DNA from 4 places in the Rhizobium sp. R693 genome. Region 1 is predicted to be linked to each of the others. Evidence: riboswitches for the same ligand, from Rfam matches in the RefSeq annotation. Region 1 holds a riboswitch; each other region holds the start of a gene.
What was found. A riboswitch is a leader RNA that binds a small molecule or an ion and turns the genes downstream of it on or off. The one in region 1 is predicted to bind cobalamin.

Region 1 (5,379 bases):
ACGATCAGCGCTGAAATGAACCGTCGGCCCAAGGCGGCGTCGAGCGACAGCATCAGCACAGTCAACATCACAACGGTCGTCATGCCGGGACGCACCGGCGATGTCAGGAATTCGCGAACGTCAGTCAGCCCATCGCGGGCAATTATCTCTACGGTGGCCGTAGTGAGAAGCGCAAGCAGGGCACAAAGAACGGCGCTGAGCGCCGTGCGTATAGCAGGCGATCGGATGCTTCCTCCGAAATCGGTGGAAAGCGACGCAAAGCGCGCTGCCGCTGCAGACCTCATTACCAACGCGATCAACCGGAAAACTCCAACGTCATAAAAGCTTCACTGAACTGTCACATCCTCGTCATGAACGCTAGATGAACCGTTAGGTTTCGCGCATTTGTGATTGGGGGATAAGGGCCGATCGCTCCAAAGACATTCCTGGGCCGAACCTGGCCAGGCGCATTTGCTTGTGCTGAGTGGCGGGCCGTCGTAGGTCTGACGGAGACGATGTCAGGAGGATTCAGATTGCGCAGTTCCGTCGAGATCTACAACATCAGGATAGGCGAGGCACGCGTCGTCTGGCAAACGACGCAGCTTGTGGAGGCGCCCAACTTTGCGCCCGACGGCAGCTATCTTCTGTTGAACGGCGACGGACTTCTGTACCGTCTGGCGCTTGATGGTTCAGGCAGGGTCGAGAAAGTCGACACCGGTTTTGCCAAAACGTGCAACAACGATCATGGCATTTCGCCCGATGGCCGGCAGATCGTCATCTCCGACAAGACCGAGTTCGGGAAGTCGACGATTTATGTGCTTCGGGCCGAAGGCGGGATGCCACGGCTGGTGACGCAAAATCAGCCGTCCTATTGGCACGGCTGGTCGCCTGACGGAAAACAACTGGCCTATTGCGGCATCCGCAACGACTTGTTCGATATCTACACGATTTCCGTGGATGGCGGCGAAGAACGGCGGCTGACACACGGCGAGGGACGCAACGACGGGCCGGACTACTCCGCTGACGGCCAATGGATCTACTTCAATTCCAGCCGCACCGGCCTCATGCAGATCTGGCGCATCCACCCGGACGGCACTGGCCTCGACCAGATCACCAGCGACAATTATGGGAACTGGTTTGCCCATCCGTCGCCCAACAACGACAAGGTCCTCATCCTTTCCTACGACCCGGATGTTTTCGACCATCCGCGCGATCTCAATGTTCGTCTGCGGCTGATGGATATGGACGGGGGCAATCTGACGACACTCTTCGATCTCTTCGGCGGGCAGGGCACAATCAACGTGCCCAACTGGTCGCCGTCCGGCGATGAGTTCGCCTATGTGCGTTACCACCCTGTCTCTGGGTGAAGGATTGCGTCGAGCGATTTTTGCGGGCATAGAGCTTTCGTCAGGTGCCCGTGTTAGGCGGGAGAATCGGGAATTCGGTGAGAGACCGAAACGTGCCCAACGCTGTAAGGCTGACGACTGCCGCAACACGCCACTGGCCCAGCGCCGGGAAGGCGCGGCAGTTGGATGACGCCAAGTCAGAAGACCGGCCCGACATCATAGACTGACCCGCGTGGACGGCGGGCGGTTGTGTTGTTGGGGATAGACGATGCGACCAGACCATTCAGGCTCCCTGTCGGGAGCTACAGCCTTTTCGACCGAGGAACGTGACGCCGTTTACCGGGCGATCTCAACGCGCCGCGACGTCCGTTCGGAGTTCCTCCCGGATCCGATACCGGACGACGTTGTCAGCAGGCTTCTGACGGCCGCGCACCATGCGCCGTCCGTGGGATTCATGCAGCCCTGGAATTTCATCCTGGTTCGCGATCAGCAGGTGAAGGAGGCGGCGTGGCAAGCTTTCAATCGCGCCAACCGTGAGGCTGGCGAGATGTTTGAGGGCGAACGACAGAGGCTGTACCGGTCGCTGAAGCTCGAAGGTATCCGAGCCGCACCGCTCAGCATCTGTGTGACCTGCGATCCGGATCGCTGCGGTGATATCGTTCTCGGCCGAACGCATAACCGGCGAATGGATTCTTACTCCACGGTTTGCGCCGTGCAGAATTTGTGGCTCGCGGCCCGAGCCGAAGGCGTGGGGGTCGGCTGGGTGAGCATCTTTCACGAGTCCGATATCAAAGAGATCCTCGGCGTTCCGGAACGGGTCGAGATCGTTGCCTGGCTCTGCATCGGCTATGTCGATCAGCTCTATGACCAGCCGGAACTCGCGGTCAAAGGATGGCGCCAGCGCCTGCCGCTGGAGGAACTGGTGTTCACGGATCGCTGGGACAGTTCGCTGGACTGAGGGCGGCTATTGTTGCTGCGGCTGAGGGCCAGGCTTGGCGGGATTCTTAAGGTCGATCGTGCCCTGGTCACCGGCTAGGAACTGCGGGCCGATCTGGCGCACCTTGTTGTTTGCCGGATCGTATGGCCTGTCCGGCACTTGCGGCTGCGGTGCAGCCGGGGCGGCGACCTTGCTCTCCGGCTCGGGCTTCTTGGTTTCGATCGTGGTGATCGATCCTTGTTGCGGCGGTTCGCTGATCGATTGGCTATTCCTCATCTGTTCGTAGTAAGCGTTTAGATTGCAACTGCAGGACGATTTTTCGCCCGGCTTACGGTTCTTGTAGGCGAAAGCATTCGGCATTGCGCTGTAGGGGGCGCCCGTCGACGCCGAAATCATCTGTGAGGTCTCGGTGCTGGAGACGTCATGATAGAAGAGCTCGGTGTCGATGCCGGGACACATCTTCGAGCAGGTGTCGGCATCGCGGGCGAAGTCCTGCGAGGTTGCGTTCGAGCTTAGCGGAAAAAAGCCTCCGTCGCAGGTGCGTACGCAGACGGTGTTCAGATGAGAGAGCGTAGACATGCCGAAACCGTATCGACGCTGGTTGGGATCGCCACCTAGAGGTATGAAGGTGTCGTTTCGCATCGCCTGATCTTCGATGCTCGGCGGCGGAGCATATCCATCGGCGCGATCCTCAGGCCACTGCTCCTCGTTGCAGCCGTTGTCGTCGAGCGCGGCAAGCAGTTCATTTCTCGTGCGCGCATCATCGCTCTGGCCGCGCAGTTCGTCGCGCCGCTGCTGCAGATAACGGATGTTGTCGACCATCTTGGTTTCCGCGCGCTCGAGCTCGCCGCAGTAGCCGTCATCATCCCCGATCACGACCATGCTGCCACTTGTGCAGCCGTTTTGGCGCAGATCGCTACGGAGTTTGCGAAGCTCAAGGTTCTGTTCGGCAATAGCACTGGCGAATTTGCGCACCTCGGGCGTGCTGCCGATGATTTGTGGCAGATCGGCAAGGCGGGCGCGAAGGTCACCGCAGATCGCCGGCATCTGGGCTTGGGTCGGGCCGGTGAGTGCAAGGGCGGTTGCGAGTGACAGAATCCAGCGGTTCAAGGCATCGTCCCATCGGTGAGCAGGTCATAGGGCGCGGCATCCCGCCGCGCCTTCATTGCTAGCCCGTTTGTCTTAACAAGCTGCGGTCGGAATCTTACCGCATTTTCTCGATCTGCCGCAAATCACGCTGGCTGTGAAGCCTCGACGACGGCGAGAGCTGCCATGTTGACGACGCCGCGCGAGGTCACCGAGGGCGCGAGGATGTGCGCCGGCAGCGCAGCGCCAAGCAGGATCGGCCCGACATGCAAGCCGTCAATCATCGACTTTACGACGCCCAGAGTGATGTTGGCCGCGTCGAGGTTCGGGAAGACCAGCAGGTTTGCTTCGTCGTGCAGGGTCGTGTCGGGCATGACGCGCTTGCGCAGGGCATCGGAGATCGCGCTTTCGCCATGCATTTCGCCGTCCACTTCGAGATCCGGCGCGGCTTCGCGCACGAGCTTCAGAGCGGCACGCATCTTCGTCGCGCTTTCGGACTCACGGGAACCGAAGTTCGAGTGGGACACAAGAGCAGCGCGCGGCGTAATGCCGAAGCGTCTGATTTCCTCGGCAGCGAGAACCGCGGACTCGGCAATCTCTTCCGCGCTCGGATTGAAGGTGACGTAGGTGTCCGTGAAGAAGGTGGCGCCGCGTTGTGAAATCAGCAGGCTGAGTGCCGAGAAGTCGCACACGTCCTGCCTCTTGCCGATGATCTGGCGGACGTCGCGCAGATGCTTCTCGTAACGGCCTTCCAGGCCACAGATAAGCGCATCGGCTTCGCCCCGCTTCAGCGCCAACGCGCCGATAACAGTCGTGTTGGTACGAACGATCGTGCGCGCGGCTTCCGGAATGACGCCCCGACGTCCAACCAGCGAGAAATAGAGATCGACATATTCGCGGAAGCGCGGATCGTCTTCCGGGTTGATGACGTCAAAATCGGCTAGCGGCCGGATGCGCAGACCGTAGCGCTTCAGACGTGTTTCGATGACTGATGGGCGGCCAATCAGGATTGGCTTGGCAATGCCTTCTTCGAGCAGCACCTGTGCGGCGCGCAAGACGCGTTCGTCTTCACCTTCGGAGAAGATCACCCGCTTGCGCTCGGCATTCTTCGCCGCAGCAAAGATCGGCTTCATGATGAAGCCCGAGCGGAAGACGAAACGGTTGAGCTGGTCGAGATAAGCGTCGAAATCGGTAATCGGACGCAGGGCGACGCCGCTTTCGGCCGCGGCTTTCGCTACGGCCGGGGCGATCCGCAGGATCAGGCGCGGGTCAAAGGGCGAGGGGATCAGGTAGTTCGGGCCGAAGACGGGCGTTTCGCCCGAATAGGCGCGGGCGGCGACGTCGGATGGTTCTTCGCGCGCCAGTGCCGCGATGGCGCGGACGGCAGCCATCTTCATTTCTTCGTTGATAGTGACCGCGCCGCAATCCAACGCGCCCCGGAAAATATAGGGGAAGCAGAGAACGTTGTTCACCTGGTTCGGGAAGTCGGAGCGACCGGTGCAGATCATCGCATCGGGACGGGCAGCGCGGGCGAGATCGGGCATGATTTCGGGCGTTGGGTTGGCGAGCGCCATGATCAGCGGGTTTTCGGCCATCTGCGCCAGCAGCTCCGGCTTCAGCACGCCCGCTGCGGAAAGGCCAAGGAAGACGTCGGCGCCGCCGATGTTTTCGGCAAGCGTGCGCGTGTCGCTCTTCTGGGCGTAGACGCTCTTCCACTCGTCCATCAGTTCGGTGCGGCCTTCGTAGACCAGACCTTCGATGTCATGAACCCAGATGTTTTCGCGTTTGGCGCCCAGCGTGACGAGGAGATTGAGGCAGGCGAGGGCGGCAGCACCTGCGCCGGAGGCAACGATCTTGACCTCGTCGATCTTCTTGCTCGCCAGTTCCAGGCCATTGAGGATCGCGGCAGCGACAATGATGGCGGTGCCGTGCTGGTCATCATGGAAGACCGGGATCTTCATGGTCTCGCGCAGGCGACGCTCGATTTCGAAACATTCCGGCGCCTTGATGTCCTCGAGATTGATGCCGCCG
Region 2 (5,379 bases), 130 kb from region 1:
GCGACCGCAAGCGAGCTCATACCGACGACGGCGTAGATGACGGGTGTCAGCGTGGCGTGAGCGAAGTAGGGTGCGGAATAGGCGAAGAGTTTCCCCACCAACGCCCCCATGAACAGGGACGCGAAGAACAGGCCGCCTCTGAAGCCGGAGCCGATTGAGATAGCGGAGGCGAAGGCCTTCAGGAGGAAGAGACCCACAAGTGCCGGGATGGCGATATCGCGTCCGAGATTGAGGTGTAGCGCGCCGTGGCCGGCTGACAGCACCTGCGGCGTGATCAGCGCGAGCAGACCGACGACGATGCCGCCAAGGGCAGGACGCAGCGGCGTTGTGATGGAACTCCTGCGAGCCAATTCCTCGATCCAGGCGACGCCCTGCATGATCATGATCCCGATGCCCGCGCAAAACGCGCCGAGGAGGAGGGCCGGTACATAGTCGGCTGGCATGACTGTACCGAAGCTGCCGACGTCGATCAGGAAATCGCTGCCGGCGAGCAGACGCGCAATCTGCGTCGAGACCAGTGCGGAAACGACGACCGGCGTCAGCGAAACGATGGTGTAGGAGCCAATGATGAGTTCGAATGCATAGAAGGCGCCCGTCAGCGGTGCGTTGAAAGCGGCTGCAATGGCTCCCGCCGCACCGCATCCGACGAGAACACGTAGGTCCGAGCGGCGAAGTTGCAGCTTGAGGCCAAGTTTAGAGGCCAGCCCTGCCGCCAACTGCGTGTAGCCGGCTTCCAGGCCGACCGACGCACCGAAGCCGTTCGAAATGAGATTCTGGACCGCGACCAGAATACTATCGGTGAGAGATAGCCGACCGCCATGCAGCGCGTTTGCCTCGATCGGGTCCACCATTGGCTTCTTGCGGGTCTTGGCAAGCACAAACAGCAAGAGCCCGAGCAGCAAGCCGCCGCAAACGGGTGCGGTCAGCAACACGAGCTTGTTGTCGATCTGCGACGAACTCAACCTGTCGACGTCGCTGATTCCGAAGATGAGGCTGTGCATTTCGCGGGAAACGAGGCTCATGCCTGTCACGGCCAGGCCGGAGATTACCCCGACCATCGCGCCGGCGATGACCATCCCCATCTCGCTGCGCCGCAGCAGAGCGCGCATCCGCCCGATATCGAGAAGGGTATGAAACGGACCGAAACGGCGGATATTGGTTTTTAGGAGCATGACAGGAAAATAGGCAGGTATAGGCGCGATCAAGTGCGGTGAGGGAAGGGCAAGCCAATGGCGCCACCCGCTTGCGACGCAATTGCGGCAAAAGCCCGGCGCCGGCAATAATTATTTGTGACGTAAACTACTGATAAAAGACGATAAATTTGGTAGAGAAGGTCGTCTTGGTGCGGTTTTAGGCATGCATTGGCATTCCGCTCAGCGACGGCTTGATTGACTTCGCCAGTGGCCTTGCCTAACGATGAATTCATAACGGATGGTTCCGGACCGGTTGAATCGGTGCGGATGAAAAGGGAATGTGAAGCGGTGGACCCAATCAGGGCACCGCTATCATAGCCGACCCCGCGACTGTAGAGCGGTCAGGGTTTTCCGTCCGACGTTGGTTTCGTGTCACTGACAGTCTGCGATGGTGCAGGCGGGTGGCGCGAAAGTGGCGACGGAAAAGTCACTGGCAGTGCATCATGATCAACCGGGGCAGGACGCCTCTTGCGTCTACGAATCGTCCGCCTTTTCATGAAATGCAGCCGGGAAGGCGAGGAAGACCCGCTGGCACGATCTGGGGCGACCGGTTTCCGGTCTGCCCCGGTCGCGGCCAAAACCCGCGAGCCAGGAGACCTGCCAACCGTGCCGGGCGAGAAGCCCATTCCTGGGCGATGCCCGCTGCCAGCACGGAGGTTGTCATGGCTGAAAGACAGATTTGCCGGCTGCGCTCTGCAGCCGTTCCGGTTTCTTGCGGATCGCTTCCGCAGATCGGACAGCATCTACGATGATCCCTCTATCATCCGGCGCGACGTTTGTCCTGGGCGGCGCGCGCTCGGGAAAGTCACGCTTTGCCGAGCAAGTAGTCGTCTCGAGCGGCTTGGAGCGCCATTACGTGGCAACGGGTCGCGCCTGGGACGACGAGATGCGCGCCCGGATCGACAAGCACAAGGCGGATCGCGGCGATCTCTGGCAGACCCACGAAGAGCCTCTTGATCTGGTCGGCTGCGTGCGGGCGATCGATGGCGAGGGACGAGCGATCCTTGTTGATTGCCTGACGCTTTGGGTCACCAACCTGATGATGGAGGAGCGCGACACGGAGGCCGAGTTTGCCTCGCTTGCCGCGTATCTGCCGACGGCGCGTGCGCGCCTTGTCATCGTTTCCAATGAGGTCGGCCTCGGCATCGTTCCAGAAAACCGCATGGCGCGGGAGTTCCGGGATCATGCCGGCCGCTTGCATCAAATGATCGCGGCTCAGGCCGCGGATGTGTATTTTATCGCGGCCGGACTGCCGCTGAAGATGAAGGGTTGAATTTCATGAACCAGCAGAAAATCCCGGCGACCGTGATCACCGGCTTCCTCGGCGCCGGCAAGACGACGATGATCCGCAATCTGCTCTCCAATACCAACGGCAAGAAGATCGCGCTCATCATCAACGAGTTCGGCGATCTCGGCGTCGACGGCGAGGTGCTGAAGGGCTGCGGCGCCGAGAATTGCACCGAGGACGACATCATCGAGCTCACCAACGGCTGCATCTGCTGCACGGTCGCCGACGACTTCATCCCGACGATGACGAAGCTTTTGGAGCGCGAGCAGCGCCCCGACCATATCGTCATCGAGACATCCGGCCTCGCGCTGCCGCAGCCGCTCGTTGCGGCCTTCAACTGGCCGGACATTCGCACGCAGGTCACTGTCGATGGCGTCGTTACCGTCGTTGACAGCGCCGCGGTCGCCGCTGGCCGGTTTGCCGACGATCACGATGCCGTCGAGGCCCGCCGCGTGGAAGACGAGTCGCTCGACCATGAGAGCCCGATCGAGGAGCTTTTCGAGGACCAGTTGACCTGCGCCGATCTGATCGTGCTCAACAAGACCGACCTTCTCGACACCGCCGGCCTTGGCCGTGTGCGGGACGAGGTCGCTTCGCGCATCGCCCGCAAGCCCGTGATGATCGAGGCGCGCAACGGCGAGGTCCCGGCGAGCGTGCTGCTCGGGCTCGGTGTCGGAACGGAAGACGATGTAGTCAATCGCAAGTCCCACCACGAGCTCGAACATGAGGACGGCGTGCAGCATGACCATGACGAGTTCGACAGCTTCGTGGTCGAGCTTGGCCCGGTTGCCGACCCTGCGGCCTTCGTGGATGCGCTGAAGGGCATCATCGGCGAGCATGACGTGCTGCGGCTCAAGGGCTTCGTCGACGTTCCCGGCAAGCCGATGCGTCTGCAACTGCAGGCGGTCGGAAGCCGCATCGACCACTATTTCGATCGCGCCTGGGCGTCCGGTGAAGCGCGCGGCACCCGCCTCGTCGTCATCGGCCTGCACGAAATGGACGAAGCGGCGGTGCGCAAGGCGATCGAAACGCTGGCATAAGGCAGACCGATGCATCTGCTTCTGGCACAGCAGGGAACGATCAGCGACGGCGAGGAGGCGATCGATCTTGGTCAGTCTCCCGGCGATGTCCTGTTCCTGTCGGCTGCCGATACCGAACTCGCAGCGATGGCCGCAGCTTACGACGAAGCGGGGGCCGGATTCTCGCTGCGGCTCGCAAGCCTGATGAGCCTCAAGCATCCGATGTCGGTCGATGCCTATGTGGAGCGGACAGCTCGTCATGCGAAGCTGATCGTCGTCAGGGCGCTGGGTGGTGCCAGCTACTTCCACTACGCACTGGAAGCGCTCCATGCCGCCGCGGCGCGAACCGGCGCGCTGATCGCCGTGTTGCCGGGAGATTCGAAGCCCGATGCGGGTTTGACGCCGTTTTCGAATGTTCCGCTTGAGGATCTGAACGCGCTTTGGGCCTATCTCATCGAGGGTGGCGACGGCAATTCGCGGGCATTTCTCGCCTATGCCGGTGCGATGCTGTCTGGCGCGGAAAAGCCGGAAGCTGCATCGCCGCTGATGAAGGCCGGCATATGGTGGCCGGGCAAGGGCGTGCTTGGGGTCGACGAGTGGAGGGCGGCGGCCTGCGACGAGCGGCTTCGCTCACCTCGGGAAAGCTCGCGTCTCCCGACGGTCGCTATCAGCTTCTATCGCGCGCTTGTGCAAAGCGGCGAGACAAGGCCGGTCGAAGCGCTTGTCGACACGCTGCTTTCGGAAGGCATCCGGCCGTTGCCGGTATTCGCCTACAGCCTCAAGGATCCGGTGTCGAAGGGCATTCTGGAAAGCGTGTTTGATGTCATCAAGCCCGCGGTGGTGATCAACACGACAGGCTTTGCCGTGTCGGCGCCGGGCGCGGATCGCGAGCCGACGGTGCTCGAGGCCAATGATGCCGTCGTGCTTCAGGCGATCTTTTCGGCATCGTCACGTCAGGCGTGGGCCGCGTCCTCGCAAGGGCTCTCGGCGCGTGATCTTGGCATGAACGTCGCGCTGCCCGAAGTGGACGGTCGGGTGCTCTCTCGTGCGGTCTCCTTCAAATCGGCGGCCCGCTACGACGCGAGGGTCGAGGCCAACATTGTCGGTAGCGAACCCGATATCGAACGGATGCGCTATACCGCCAGGCTTGCCGCCAATTGGGCGAAGCTGCGCACCACCGCCGCCAGTGAGAGGCGCGTCGCGCTTGTTCTGGCGAACTATCCGAACCGTGATGGCAGGCTCGGCAACGGCGTCGGACTAGACACGCCGGCGGGTACTGTCGAGGTGCTGAAAGCCATGCGTGCCGCCGGATATGCGGTTTCAGATGTACCTGCGGATGGCGATCAGCTGATCCAGCGTCTGATGGAAGGGCCGACAAACTCGGGCAGCGACGGCAAGCTTGTCCGCGAATCGCTTTCCTTGAGTCGTTACAAAGCCTTCTTCGTAAAACTTCCGAAAAAGATTCAGGATGAAATCGGCGTGCGTTGGGGTGCGCCCGAGGCCGATCCCTATGTCGTGGACAGCGCGTTTGCGCTGCCGTTCATGCGGCTTGGGGAGGTGCTGGTGGGCATCCAGCCGGCACGCGGCTACAATATCGATCCGAAGGAGAGCTACCATTCGCCGGATCTTGTGCCACCGCATGGCTATCTCGCCTTCTATGCCTTCCTTCGCCATGAGTTCGGCGCTCACGCCGTTATTCATATGGGCAAGCATGGCAATCTCGAATGGTTGCCCGGTAAGGCGCTGGCGCTGTCAGAGGAGTGCTACCCGGAAGCCATCCTTGGCCCCATGCCGCATCTCTATCCCTTCATCGTCAACGATCCGGGTGAGGGAACGCAGGCAAAGCGTCGTTCTGCTGCTGTCATCATCGATCACCTGA
Region 3 (5,379 bases), on a different contig from region 1:
TCGACGCCGAGCACGATATTGTTATCGAGCCGCCAGTTGTATCCGGTGAAGCCGCTGATGAGGCCGCCATTGAGGTTTGCGTCGCCGATGCCGGAGAAGTCACCATTTCCCCAGGCGCTGCCACCTTGCAGGCCGATATAAAAGCCGTTCCAAGTGAAAACCGGTGCCGCTTGTGCAACCGGGGCTGCCGGCGGCTCGCCCACAAGATCAGCGGCCAACGCCGCCCCTGCAAGACCAATAAAGGCCGCCGAGGCAGCAAGGATACGAGAATACATGATAAATCCCTCTCCTATGATAGGGGTCCACTCGGTTTGCGCGCCGATCGGGCCAGGCCCGATCGATGATCGCGGCCCATGCGGGGGCAGACAGACTTTCAGTGTAAGTGTCCGCCCACAGGACCAACGAGCTAACGTTGCCTCGTCAGAAAGGGTTCCATCACGAATTTCTGACGCGTGGAGGTGCCGGCAGAGTTGCGTTTTCGCGGCGCTTATGCGCTGGCCAACACTTCGTCGCGATCGAGGATAAAGGAGCGCGTCTCTTCGGCAGGCATCGCCTTGCCGAACAGGTAGCCCTGTCCGACATCGCAGCCGAGCCGAAGCAGGTGGCCGAGTTGGCGGTGCTCTTCGATACCTTCGGCTGTGGTCTGTATGTTGAGGCTGCGGCCAAGACCAAGCATGGCGCGGATGATTTTTTCCTGGCGCTCATCATCGCGGCAAGTCGCGATGAAGCTCTTGTCGATCTTGATCTTGTCAAAACGATAGCGAGCGAGCTGGGCGAGACTGGAATAGCCCGTGCCGAAATCGTCTAGAGCGATCTGGACGCCGGCATCGTGGAGTTCATCCAGAATGATCGCGGCAATTGCCGGATCCTGGATCAGTGCATTTTCGGTGATCTCGATCTCCAGGCGGTGCGGCGGAAGGCCGTTCGCCGAGAGCACCTTGAAGATGCGCGAGGCCAACAGCTTGTCCTCCATCTGCACCGGAGAGACGTTGAAGGAGAGAGTAACGTGGTCGTCCCAGGCCAAGGCGTCCCTGCAGGCCTGCGCCAGAAGATCTTCAAAAAGTTCGGTGATCAGTCCGGTCTCTTCGGCAATCCCGATGAATACCGGCGGTGGAATGGCGATGCCTTCTTCGTCTGTCCAGCGGGCGAGCGCCTCGAAGCCGCAGACCGTACCGCTCTTGAGATCGATCAACGGCTGATAGAAGGGGCGGATGGCCTTCTGCTGAATTGCGACGCGCAGTTTGGACTCCAATGTTGCGCGCTTTGCGACTTTGTCCTGCATCGAGGCTTCGAACACCATGTGGTAGTTGGGGCCGCGTGATTTGGCCTCGTACATGGCGAGGTCGGCTCGGTGAGCCGCATCCTCAAGCGCTTCTCGACCCTGCTCCCAGCGATCGTAACCGACGCTTGCACCGACTTCGACGGCGAACCCGTTGATATGGATGGGCCGTGTTACGGCCTGAATGAGCAAACGCGCAAAGCGTTCCTCGTGCTTGGAGGAGAGGCCAAGGGCAACGACGACGAACTCGTCGCCGCCGAAACGATAGACGCAGTCCGCGTTTCCGATCGCGCAGATCCGCTTTGCCACTTCGACCAGAAGGGCGTCACCGCCATTGTGGCCTACAAGGTCATTGACCTTCTTGAAGCCATCGAGATCTATCGAGAAGATTGTAACGTTCTGCTCCCACTCGTCGCCTTCGAGGTCGGTCTTCGTCCTCCGGGGAAGGACTTTCCGCTCGAAAGCATAGCGGTTCGGAAGTTTGGTGAGGTGGTCGTGGGTTGCTGTCCAGTCGGCCTTGGTCTGGGCACTGGCCCGCAGTTCCATCTCCTTACGCAGGTCGACAATGCGCAGGATCGAATAGACGAAGCTCATCGCGCCACCGATGCCGAGCGCGAGGACTAGCTTGTCCGCGCCATAGTTCTCGTAAGCGCCGACGAAAGCGACGAGCCAGTTATCCAATTCCAGGATCGCGCCGAAGAGCCACAGCGTTACTCCCAACGCCATGACCAAAAGGCATTGCCTTCCGGCTCTGCTCTGGAAGAATACCGGCATGCTTCACCCATCTCCACCTGAGCGCCGGTGTATCATTGAAGTCTGAAGCGTTTGTTGAAACCAAAGGGCGAATTCTTGGTATCTGCGCCCGCCGAGAGCGGAGAGGCGGTTCGACAGGCGAGCGGTGCGGCCGCCCGCCTGTCGTTCTCAAAGCCGGATCATTAGGGATGCGCCGATGACGAGCAGAAGCAGGGTAACGGCGGCGGTCATACGTAGCAGGCGCGTGCGCCGCATCTGCGCGCCGCTCCAATCATAGGGCATGCTTGGTCCTCCCTGGGCAAGGAACACGGCCCGAACGTGTTGGGCCGGAAACCTATGGCATGGTTCGCTTGCGTAAGGCTGGCCTAAATTAACGCCCGGAAAATTAGGCGGCCGCGCCTTCGACGCGCAGCGACCACCTATTGCCATTGCTGGTCATGTGAACGATGGCCAGCGGTTCGATATCGGCGATCCAGAAGGAGGATACCGGCGCCTGCAGAGTGTTGATGATCGCTGCCCTGATGACCGCGGCATGAGTGATGGCGACGATATGGCCACCGGCCTGCAGGCGCTGGTGCATCCAGGCGTTTACACGCATGCAAACGGCGGCGATTGCCTCACCACCGTGCGGTGCTTCCTCCGGCCGCGCCATCCAGGCGGCAAGATTTTCCGGTTCGGCTTGCTGGATCTCGGCAATCGAGCGTCCCGACCAGCGGCCAAAATCGCAATCGGCGAGCGCCTCGGAGAATTCCGGTTGCAGGCCAAGTGCATCGGCCGTCTGCCGCGCGCGCAATGTCGGGCTGGCGAAGACGCTGTCGACGCGCCCGAGGCGGGGGGCGATTGCCTGAGTGGCAAGGATTGCCTTCTCGTTCAGCGGCTCGTCTTGCGGGAACCGCGCTTCGCGGTTGGCGGCAGTCGAACCATGGCAGATCCAAGTGAGGCGCGTCATCACGTTGGTTGTCTCCGGATAACGGGGAAGGTGGCCTGTCGCTGCATGAAGTCTCGTTGACAGGTTCGAAGCCGCAGATATAACGGTTATGTTGTGGGTTTGGAAACCGGTGAAATTCCGGTGCGGTCGCGCCACTGTGATCAGGATGAGGATACCTCGGACTGGAAGTCAGACCCTGCCACGCAATAATTCTCGACTGAACGCGTCATTCCAGGAGGAATTCATGTCTGACACCACTTTCGCGCCCGTCGCCGCACCTGCTCCGATTCCCGTTGCCGAGCTTTTGCCTTGGGCGATCTTTGGCGGTTTGCTGATGCTCATCGCCATCTATTTCGTCGGCACCGAAGAGGGCGCAATGGCGCTTTTCAACAGTATGTACGTGCACGAGTTCGTGCATGACGGCCGGCACCTCCTCGGCTTCCCCTGCCACTAAGGGGAGTTCCGGACATGGTTGGAAGTCTTTTGCTTCGCGGAATGCTCGCGGGGCTGATTGCTGGCGTCCTCGTTTTCGCGTTTGCCCATACCTTCGGCGAGCCGCTCGTCGACCGAGCGATCGCGTTTGAGGAAGCGGCGGCCCAAGCGGCGGGTGAAACCAGCGAGCCTGAAATCGTCAGCCGTGCCACGCAAGCGGGCCTTGGCCTCCTGACTGGTGTGATCGCCTACAGCGTTGCCGTCGGCGGCTTGTTTGCCCTCGTCTTCGCTTTTGTCCAGGGACGCTTCAGCAATCTTGGCGTCCGCGGGACCTCTGCCGTCATCGCCATTGCGGCCTTTGTCGCCGTGGTTGTCGTGCCCAACATCAAATATCCGGCCAATCCGCCGGCAGTCGGCAATCCCGACACGATCGGCGTCAGGACTGAACTGTTCTTTCTGATGATCGTCGTATCGATCGCTGCGCTTGTTGCGGCAATTGCGCTTGCCCGCCGCCTGACCCCGCAGTTCGGCGTCTGGAATGCAGCAATCGCAGCGGGTCTTGCCTACGTCGTCTTCATCGGCCTCGTTCAGTATCTGCTGCCGCCGATCAACGAGGTGCCGGAGAACTATTCCGCTGTGGTTCTCTGGCATTTCCGCACGACTTCGATCGGTATGCACGTGATCCTCTGGGGCGTTCTTGGCCTGGCCTTCGGTATTCTCGCAGAGCGCAAGCTCGGTGCCGCTCCAAAGCCACGTGCTCGCGCGCCGGCTTTTCATTGATTGGAGAGAAGGCTCCGGCGCAATCAGGAGCCTGTCCCCCGCGATGTCCAGCCGGCGTTCCATTTTCCTTGTCGCCATGATCGCGTTGCTGCCGCTTTGGCCCCTGGCAGCCGACGCACACCAGCGGAGTGGTAGCGGTCCCCATACCGGCATTGCGATCGCCGAAATCTCACACGGCGAAATGATCATGATCGCGGAGTATCGCGATCGGATCATCGATCTCGCGGCACGCGCCACGGATACGAACGAGCCGTTCCGACGCGTGCTGAACTATGCACAGATCCAGCACGCCTACTGCTTCTGGGGCAAAATGCCTGGCAGCGTAACGGATGAGGGGAGCCCGTTCAACGAGTGCTCGCATGCCTATCTCGCGGCAACAAAGGCCGTGCTGCTATCGATGCGGGGCATGGGCGGCGAGGCTGCCGAAGCCGAGGCGATCGTCTCGGCGATCGATGCCGGCATGGTTCTACGCGGCTTGGCGCTGATCACCTGCCAATTCAGTGGTGAGGCGTTCAATACTGCGGACATCGTTCACCCGGCTTGGCGGGACGTTCCGCTGCATCCTGCCAGCATGGCGACGTTGACGGCGCTCGCGGCGGCAATTCTGGCGCTCGTCTATTGCGGACGGTGCCTGGTTCGGCGGATCACGCCCTAGCTTTTCTCGACATCGCGGTCGAAGTGCGTTGCAACCAGCATGGCTGCAAGGTGGACGGTGTTCTTCGCACCGTAGCGCTCCTTCATGCGCTCCAGGCGGTGCTCGACCGTTCGGTGCGAAATGCCAAGATCGGCGGCGATCTCCTTGGCCGTCGCGCCTTCGGTCAAGAGCTGGATCACCGCTTCGTCAGTCGCATCCATGCGGGCCTGCTGCTGCGGTGGGTTGAACATGAAGCGGCCGTTCGAAATAGTCAGGAGCCAGGATGGCCGCCGGGCTGTTGTCTTTTGCGGGAGGACCAGTCGCTCGTATTCGAGGTTGACGCCAAGCACCCTCGTCTTGACCAGTTCCATCGATGGTTTCTGTGTGGCGATCACCTCGCGATAACGCGGGATGACGGCTGTTTCCATGTAGGTGCGATCCTTGAATTCGCCGATGCGCTGATCGGCGAAGAGCTTATTGATGTTCAGAAGGCGTGAACTGAAGCCGGACGGTCGCACGACTTTCAGTTGCCATTGTAGTGGATCCTCACCGTCCAGAACGACAAGTGTCATC
Region 4 (5,379 bases), on a different contig from region 1:
TCACGCTGGATTGCACGAGCGAACAAATCGAAGCGGTCGAGGCGATCCTCGTTGCAGCAAGGGCGCGAGGCGAGGTCAACTTCGGCCTGCATCGCCAGTCTCACGCCCTCATGACCTGCTTCGTGCCTTCGGGAAAGCCGGATTCTCATCTGCACTTTCTCGACGGAATGGGGGGTGGGTATGCCAAGGCAGCCGAGATGATGGAAGCAGCCGAGCTTTCGATGGCGTCATCACGGTAGGATAACCACTGCCGGATTGGGTGCAGTGCCTACCACCGAACCTCGCGCAATGCCGCGAACTGAGTGACCACTGCGCCCAATGGTAAAAATGTCTGCGGCCTTCAAGTCTCGTTAGTAACATCTATCACCTGAGCGCCGAACGCATCGACGCTCGCCGGCGGAGAGAATTCAATCCTTCGCATATCCGTCCTGCGTTGCCTTCAGGAGGTTGTTGCGTAGCCGCACCACGGACTTCTGGACGACCGGAAAGTCCTCGCCGAGGCCGGTTGCCTCGACCAGCGGCGCGCCGGGGTCCGCCGCGACGAGATCGCGTCCGGCTGCCGTCAGGCTCAATCTCACCTGCCGCTCGTCGGCGGGATCGCGTCTGCGTTGGATATAGCCCAAGGTTTCAAGTTTCTTGAGCATCGGCGTCAGCGTGTTTGATTCCAGGAAGAGCTTTTCGCCGAGCGTTCCCACGGTCTGGTCGTCCTTCTCGGAGAGGGCGACCATTGCGATGTATTGTGTGTAGGTCAGGTTCAGCTTGTCCAGGATCGGCTTGTATGCGCGGCCAAAGGCCAGATTTGCCGAGTAGACCGCGAAGCACAGAAAGTTCGAAAGCTTGTTGCTCTTGCTGTCGCTCTCGCCGGAAGAGGGCATCCCTGTCTCCGGGTTCTTGGCGGTTTTGGATGCGGACATGGGAGATCCTATTCGATTGTTCGTCATGTCTTTTATATAAATCGCATCCGATTAAATCGCAATGGTATTGACAGCGGGTTTTCATTGGCCTAATTAGATCGCATCCGATTGAAGCGGATACGAGTAGTTAGCGCAACCAGAAAGGATTGTACCATGACCGAGAAGCTCCTCTTTACCGGCAAGACCCACAACAAGGGTGGCCGCGACGGCTTCACACGCAGCAGCGATGGCGAGCTTGACCTTCAGTTGTCACAGCCGCACCCGGCCGCCGAACGCCTCTTCGGCGCTGCATGGTCTGCTTGCTTCATCGGCGCCATTGAGGTCGCTGCAGCGCAAAGAAAGATCAAGCTGCCCGTTGAGCCTGAGATTGACACGGAAATCGATCTGAACGCCGACGGTGGTTCATACTTCCTGCGCGCACGCTTGAACGTGAGCGTACCGGGCATCGAGCGTGATGTCGCGGAGGAACTCATCCACGCAGCGCATGAGATCTGCCCTTACTCCAAGGCAACGCGGGGCAACATCGACGTGGCGCTCACCCTCGTTTGACCAGGTGAGAAGGCTCTCTGCGAGAACCGATCCAAGGTATCGCCAACACCATCATGAAGCAGGATGCGCGCCGCCTTCAGTGAAAATCGTGGCCGCATCCCGAGCAACCTCAAGATGGAGGATGTCATGACAGCTCCAGCATCATCGATCACATGGCATAGCCTGCTTGGCTCCGCGGCGGTTGCCGGTGTCTTTGGCAACGGTAATCCAGCCAAGAGATTTCGAGAATTCACCGGGATTGAAGGAGAACAAGAATGCGTGACATCGTCGAATTGCAGTTCGATCTCACCCCTCCCACTCGGGAACTGATGCAGCAGCTTGTGGCGGACCTCAGCGAGGAGGATCGGCATCTGCTTTTGGAACATGGTGAGGAGGCGCCGTTCTGTGGTGTGTTTCTCCACGAGCGACGCGAGGGGCTTTATACCTGCCGGCTCTGTGGGCTTCCCCTGTTCAAGGCAGTTGCGAAATTCGAAAGTGGTACAGGCTGGCCGAGCTTCACTGCCCCGGCAGCCGACGACCACCTGCGGCGCGTTCGTGACACCCGGTACGGTATGCTCAGGACAGAAATCGTTTGTGCGCGTTGCGGCGCGCATCAGGGACATGTCTTTCCTGACGGCCCACCTCCTACAGGTGAGCGCTTCTGCATAAACTCGGGCTCGCTCGAATTCACCCCGAATGGACAGCCGCTTCCTGACAAGCTTGCACGTGGCCGTCCAGAAGGAGAGCCAGCACGATAGATGCGTGCCGTGCTTGAGCGCAATCGTCGGCGTCGAGACGGCGATTGCTCCGGCAAGCAGAGCACTTTTAACCGTTCATCAACGCTGATGGGCGACTTCCTCGCGATTTGTTGTAAATGGCGTGCAGCCTAGGCTGGAGATGATTGCGCTATGCATCGGTCCGGCTATTTTGGCCGCATCATCTCGGCGCTTGTGGCAACACTTCGCGCGCAATCGGGGCAGGGGTTATGAAGGCGGCGTTCCATATGACGTTGGGGTTTTTCGCAGTCCTTTTGCCGGCGACGGCTTTAGGCCAGTCAGGCGGTTGGCAATCCAACGGCAGTGGTACGAGCACGTGGCATGTGTCGCCATCGGAAGGTACCTGCAACGTCAGTCAGGCGCAGAACCGGGCCCGCCGCGCCGGCATCTACCGCACGGATCTTGTCTATCGCGACGAGAACGTTTTGACGCTGAGGGGATTGACCGAATGGGGCGATCGCCGCGAGATCACCTTCGCCAACATCCGCGGATGTCCTGAAGTCGGGTTTCAGGATATGCAGCAGAGCCAACCCGGACGGGCGCCGACCAACCGCTGACTTGACGTCGCGCCGCTCGCCAGCGTAACTGAGCGCGACGGTTCCCCGAGGACGACTCTGAGGGGATTAATAGGGAACACGGTGAGGACCCAAGAGGGACCAAAACCGTGGCTGCCCCCGCAACTGTAAGCGGATTGCCGCTCATCCAAGGGCCCTTGGGCCATGCCACTGCGACGAAGTCGCGGGAAGGCAGATGAAGGCATATATCCGTGAGCCAGGAGACCTGCCGTCAATCACGATCCAATCACCCGGGCGGGGATGCCCGGAAAGGAACAGACATGATTGACCTGCGCCTCCACCGACATAGAGCACACATCCGTCTCGATTGGGTTTTCCGCCGCTAGCGTTAGCGCGGCGTGCCGTCATTCTTAGCGGTTGCGCCGGCAATAAACGCTGGTTCCTTCCTCCCAATCGAGATCCCTATGCGTAAATTTCTTGCAGCCATTGCACTTGCCTTCGGCTTTGCCGGCTTGACAGCGCCAAGTCTCGCCGCCACCCAGTACCCATTGATCATCAACAATTGCGGCCGCGAGGTCGTCTTCGACAAGGCGCCGGCCAAGATCGTATCGATCGGTCAGGGGATGAGCGAAGTTCTTTTCTCGCTCGGGTTGGCGGATAGGATTGCCGGAACGGCAGTTTGGGTCGGCCCGGTCTTGCCGCAATATGCCGAAGTCAACGCCAGGATCAAACGGCTTGCCGACAACGATCCGAGCTTTGAATCCGTCGTCGGACGGGAGCCGGATCTGGTTGCCGCCGAGTTTGAATGGCACGTCGGCCAACAGGGGTCTGTCGGCAAGCGAGAGCAATTTGCCGAACTCGGCATCAACACCTACATCGCGCCGGCGGATTGCGTCGCCAAGATCAATGCCGACAGCGGCGACGGCGTTCGCAAGGAACTGTTCACGATGGACCTGATCTATCGGGAGATCGCTGAACTTGCCGAAATCTTCGACATCAAGGAACGCGGCGATGCGCTCATTGCCGAACTGAGGCAGCGCGAAGCGCGGGCGGTCGCATCGGTTGCAGGCGCCGCTGCGAAGAACCTCCCGGTCGTCTTCTGGTTCTCCAGCAAGGAAGTCAACGGAGATGCATTCATCGCCGGAAAGAACAGCGCCCCTGCCTATATTCTGAAGACGCTCGATGCGCAGAATGTGGTTGCGACAGAGGAGGAGTGGCCGCTCGTCGGCTGGGAGACGATTGCGGAGGCCAATCCGGCTGTGATCGTTATCGCGACGATGGATCGGAGACGGTATGCGGCCGATGACCCTGCGGTAAAGCTCGACTTTCTGGCAAAAGATCCGGTCACGAGCCAACTCGATGCCGTCAGGAACAAGCGCTTTGTCATGATGGATGCCCAATCGATGAACCCGACGATCCGGACGATCGACGGCATCGAGATACTGGCGAAGGGCATCAATTCCTTCGGTCTGGCGCAGTGAGCGGCGCCGTTCTCAAGCAGCAGCAATGGTGGGCGCATGCTGCGCTCGTCATTGCTGCATTCTCCTTGCTCGCGCTGATGATCGGTCTTGCTGTTTCGATAGGGGAAATATCGATCCCGCTGGCGACGACCGCGAAGGCCGTGTCGAACCGCCTGTTCGGTTCGGTTTTCGAGCTTAGCCGCATTCATCAAGGCATCATCTGGGACTATAGATTGAGCCGTGCGTTGGTAGCTGCAAGTGCCGGGGCGTCCCTCGCGCTCAGCGGGGCAGTTCTGCAGGCATTGCTGCGCAACCCGCTAGCGGAACCCTATGTGCTCGGTGTTTCCGCAGGAGCCTCGACCGGCGCGGTTTGCGTGATGCTGCTCGGCTTCGGCTATGGTGTTCTGAGCCTGTCAGGTGGCGCGTTCATCGGCGCTGTTGTCGCATTCCTGCTCGTGGCCTTTCTTGCGGCAGGCGCCGGAGGTAGCAGCGAGCGCATCATTCTTTGCGGCGTCGCCGGGTCGCAACTCTTCAACGCAGTCACGTCCTATATCGTCACGACTTCGGCAAATGCCGAGCAGGCAAGGGGCGTCATGTTCTGGTTGCTTGGGTCGCTGAGCGGCGTCCGCTGGCCTGACGTCTATCTGGTCGTGCCGGTGACGATGTTCGGTTTCGCCGTTTCGCTGTTCCATGTGCGATCGTTGGATGCGTTCGTCTTCGGAACGGATGCAGCGGCATCGTTGGGCATTGCGGTCAGGCGCGTGCAGGTGGTGCTTCTTGGAACGACGGCGTTGATGACCGCAACCGTAGTCAGCATGGTTGGCGCAATCGGTTTTGTCGGGATGGTCATCCCGCATGCCGCGAGGTTCCTCGTCGGGGCCAGGCATGATCGCCTGCTTCCGGCGACCATGTTCGGCGGCGGGATCTTCCTAATCGGTGCCGACATCATCTCGCGGATCATCATCCCGCAACAGGTCCTGCCGATCGGGGTCGTCACGGCCTTGTTCGGTACACCGGCCTTTGCGGTCATCCTGTATCGTGCTCGGAGGACCGCATGAGCATCAGGCTCGAAGATGTAAGCTTTGCAGCAGGCAACTCGCTGATCGTCAACGGCGTCAGCCTGACGGTGCAGACAGGAAAGGTTCTAGGCCTGCTCGGGCCGAACGGATCCGGCAAGTCGAGTCTG

Region 2: another riboswitch for cobalamin. It lies ahead of cobU (bifunctional adenosylcobinamide kinase/adenosylcobinamide-phosphate guanylyltransferase); the one in region 1 lies ahead of bluB (5,6-dimethylbenzimidazole synthase).
Region 3: another riboswitch for cobalamin. It lies ahead of ATY79_RS17370 (CbtB domain-containing protein); the one in region 1 lies ahead of bluB (5,6-dimethylbenzimidazole synthase).
Region 4: another riboswitch for cobalamin. It lies ahead of ATY79_RS29310 (ABC transporter substrate-binding protein); the one in region 1 lies ahead of bluB (5,6-dimethylbenzimidazole synthase).

What each region holds. Positions count from the first base shown of each region.
Region 1 covers NZ_LOKY01000034.1:111,878-117,256, reverse strand. The annotation lists gene ATY79_RS21270 (LTA synthase family protein) at 1-284, opposite strand, end outside; gene ATY79_RS21265 (TolB family protein) at 513-1,346, shown strand; cobalamin riboswitch at 1,372-1,554, shown strand; gene bluB (5,6-dimethylbenzimidazole synthase) at 1,594-2,283, shown strand; gene ATY79_RS21255 (DUF2865 domain-containing protein) at 2,290-3,372, opposite strand; gene ATY79_RS21250 (NADP-dependent malic enzyme) at 3,495-5,379, opposite strand, start outside.
Region 2 covers NZ_LOKY01000034.1:243,811-249,189, reverse strand. The annotation lists gene ATY79_RS21920 (chloride channel protein) at 1-1,172, opposite strand, end outside; cobalamin riboswitch at 1,416-1,813, shown strand; gene cobU (bifunctional adenosylcobinamide kinase/adenosylcobinamide-phosphate guanylyltransferase) at 1,942-2,466, shown strand; gene cobW (cobalamin biosynthesis protein CobW) at 2,472-3,521, shown strand; gene cobN (cobaltochelatase subunit CobN) at 3,531-5,379, shown strand, end outside.
Region 3 covers NZ_LOKY01000021.1:30,295-35,673, reverse strand. The annotation lists gene ATY79_RS17385 (outer membrane protein) at 1-275, opposite strand, end outside; gene ATY79_RS17380 (EAL domain-containing protein) at 488-2,053, opposite strand; gene ATY79_RS17375 (histidine phosphatase family protein) at 2,418-2,981, opposite strand; cobalamin riboswitch at 3,025-3,176, shown strand; gene ATY79_RS17370 (CbtB domain-containing protein) at 3,205-3,414, shown strand; gene ATY79_RS17365 (CbtA family protein) at 3,429-4,172, shown strand; gene ATY79_RS17360 (hypothetical protein) at 4,216-4,827, shown strand; gene ATY79_RS17355 (helix-turn-helix transcriptional regulator) at 4,824-5,379, opposite strand, start outside.
Region 4 covers NZ_LOKY01000049.1:52,563-57,941, forward strand. The annotation lists gene ATY79_RS29285 (DUF3095 family protein) at 1-239, shown strand, start outside; gene ATY79_RS29290 (MarR family transcriptional regulator) at 408-914, opposite strand; gene ATY79_RS29295 (organic hydroperoxide resistance protein) at 1,068-1,463, shown strand; gene msrB (peptide-methionine (R)-S-oxide reductase MsrB) at 1,718-2,200, shown strand; gene ATY79_RS29305 (hypothetical protein) at 2,428-2,775, shown strand; cobalamin riboswitch at 2,797-3,021, shown strand; gene ATY79_RS29310 (ABC transporter substrate-binding protein) at 3,198-4,214, shown strand; gene ATY79_RS29315 (iron ABC transporter permease) at 4,211-5,251, shown strand; gene ATY79_RS29320 (ABC transporter ATP-binding protein) at 5,248-5,379, shown strand, end outside.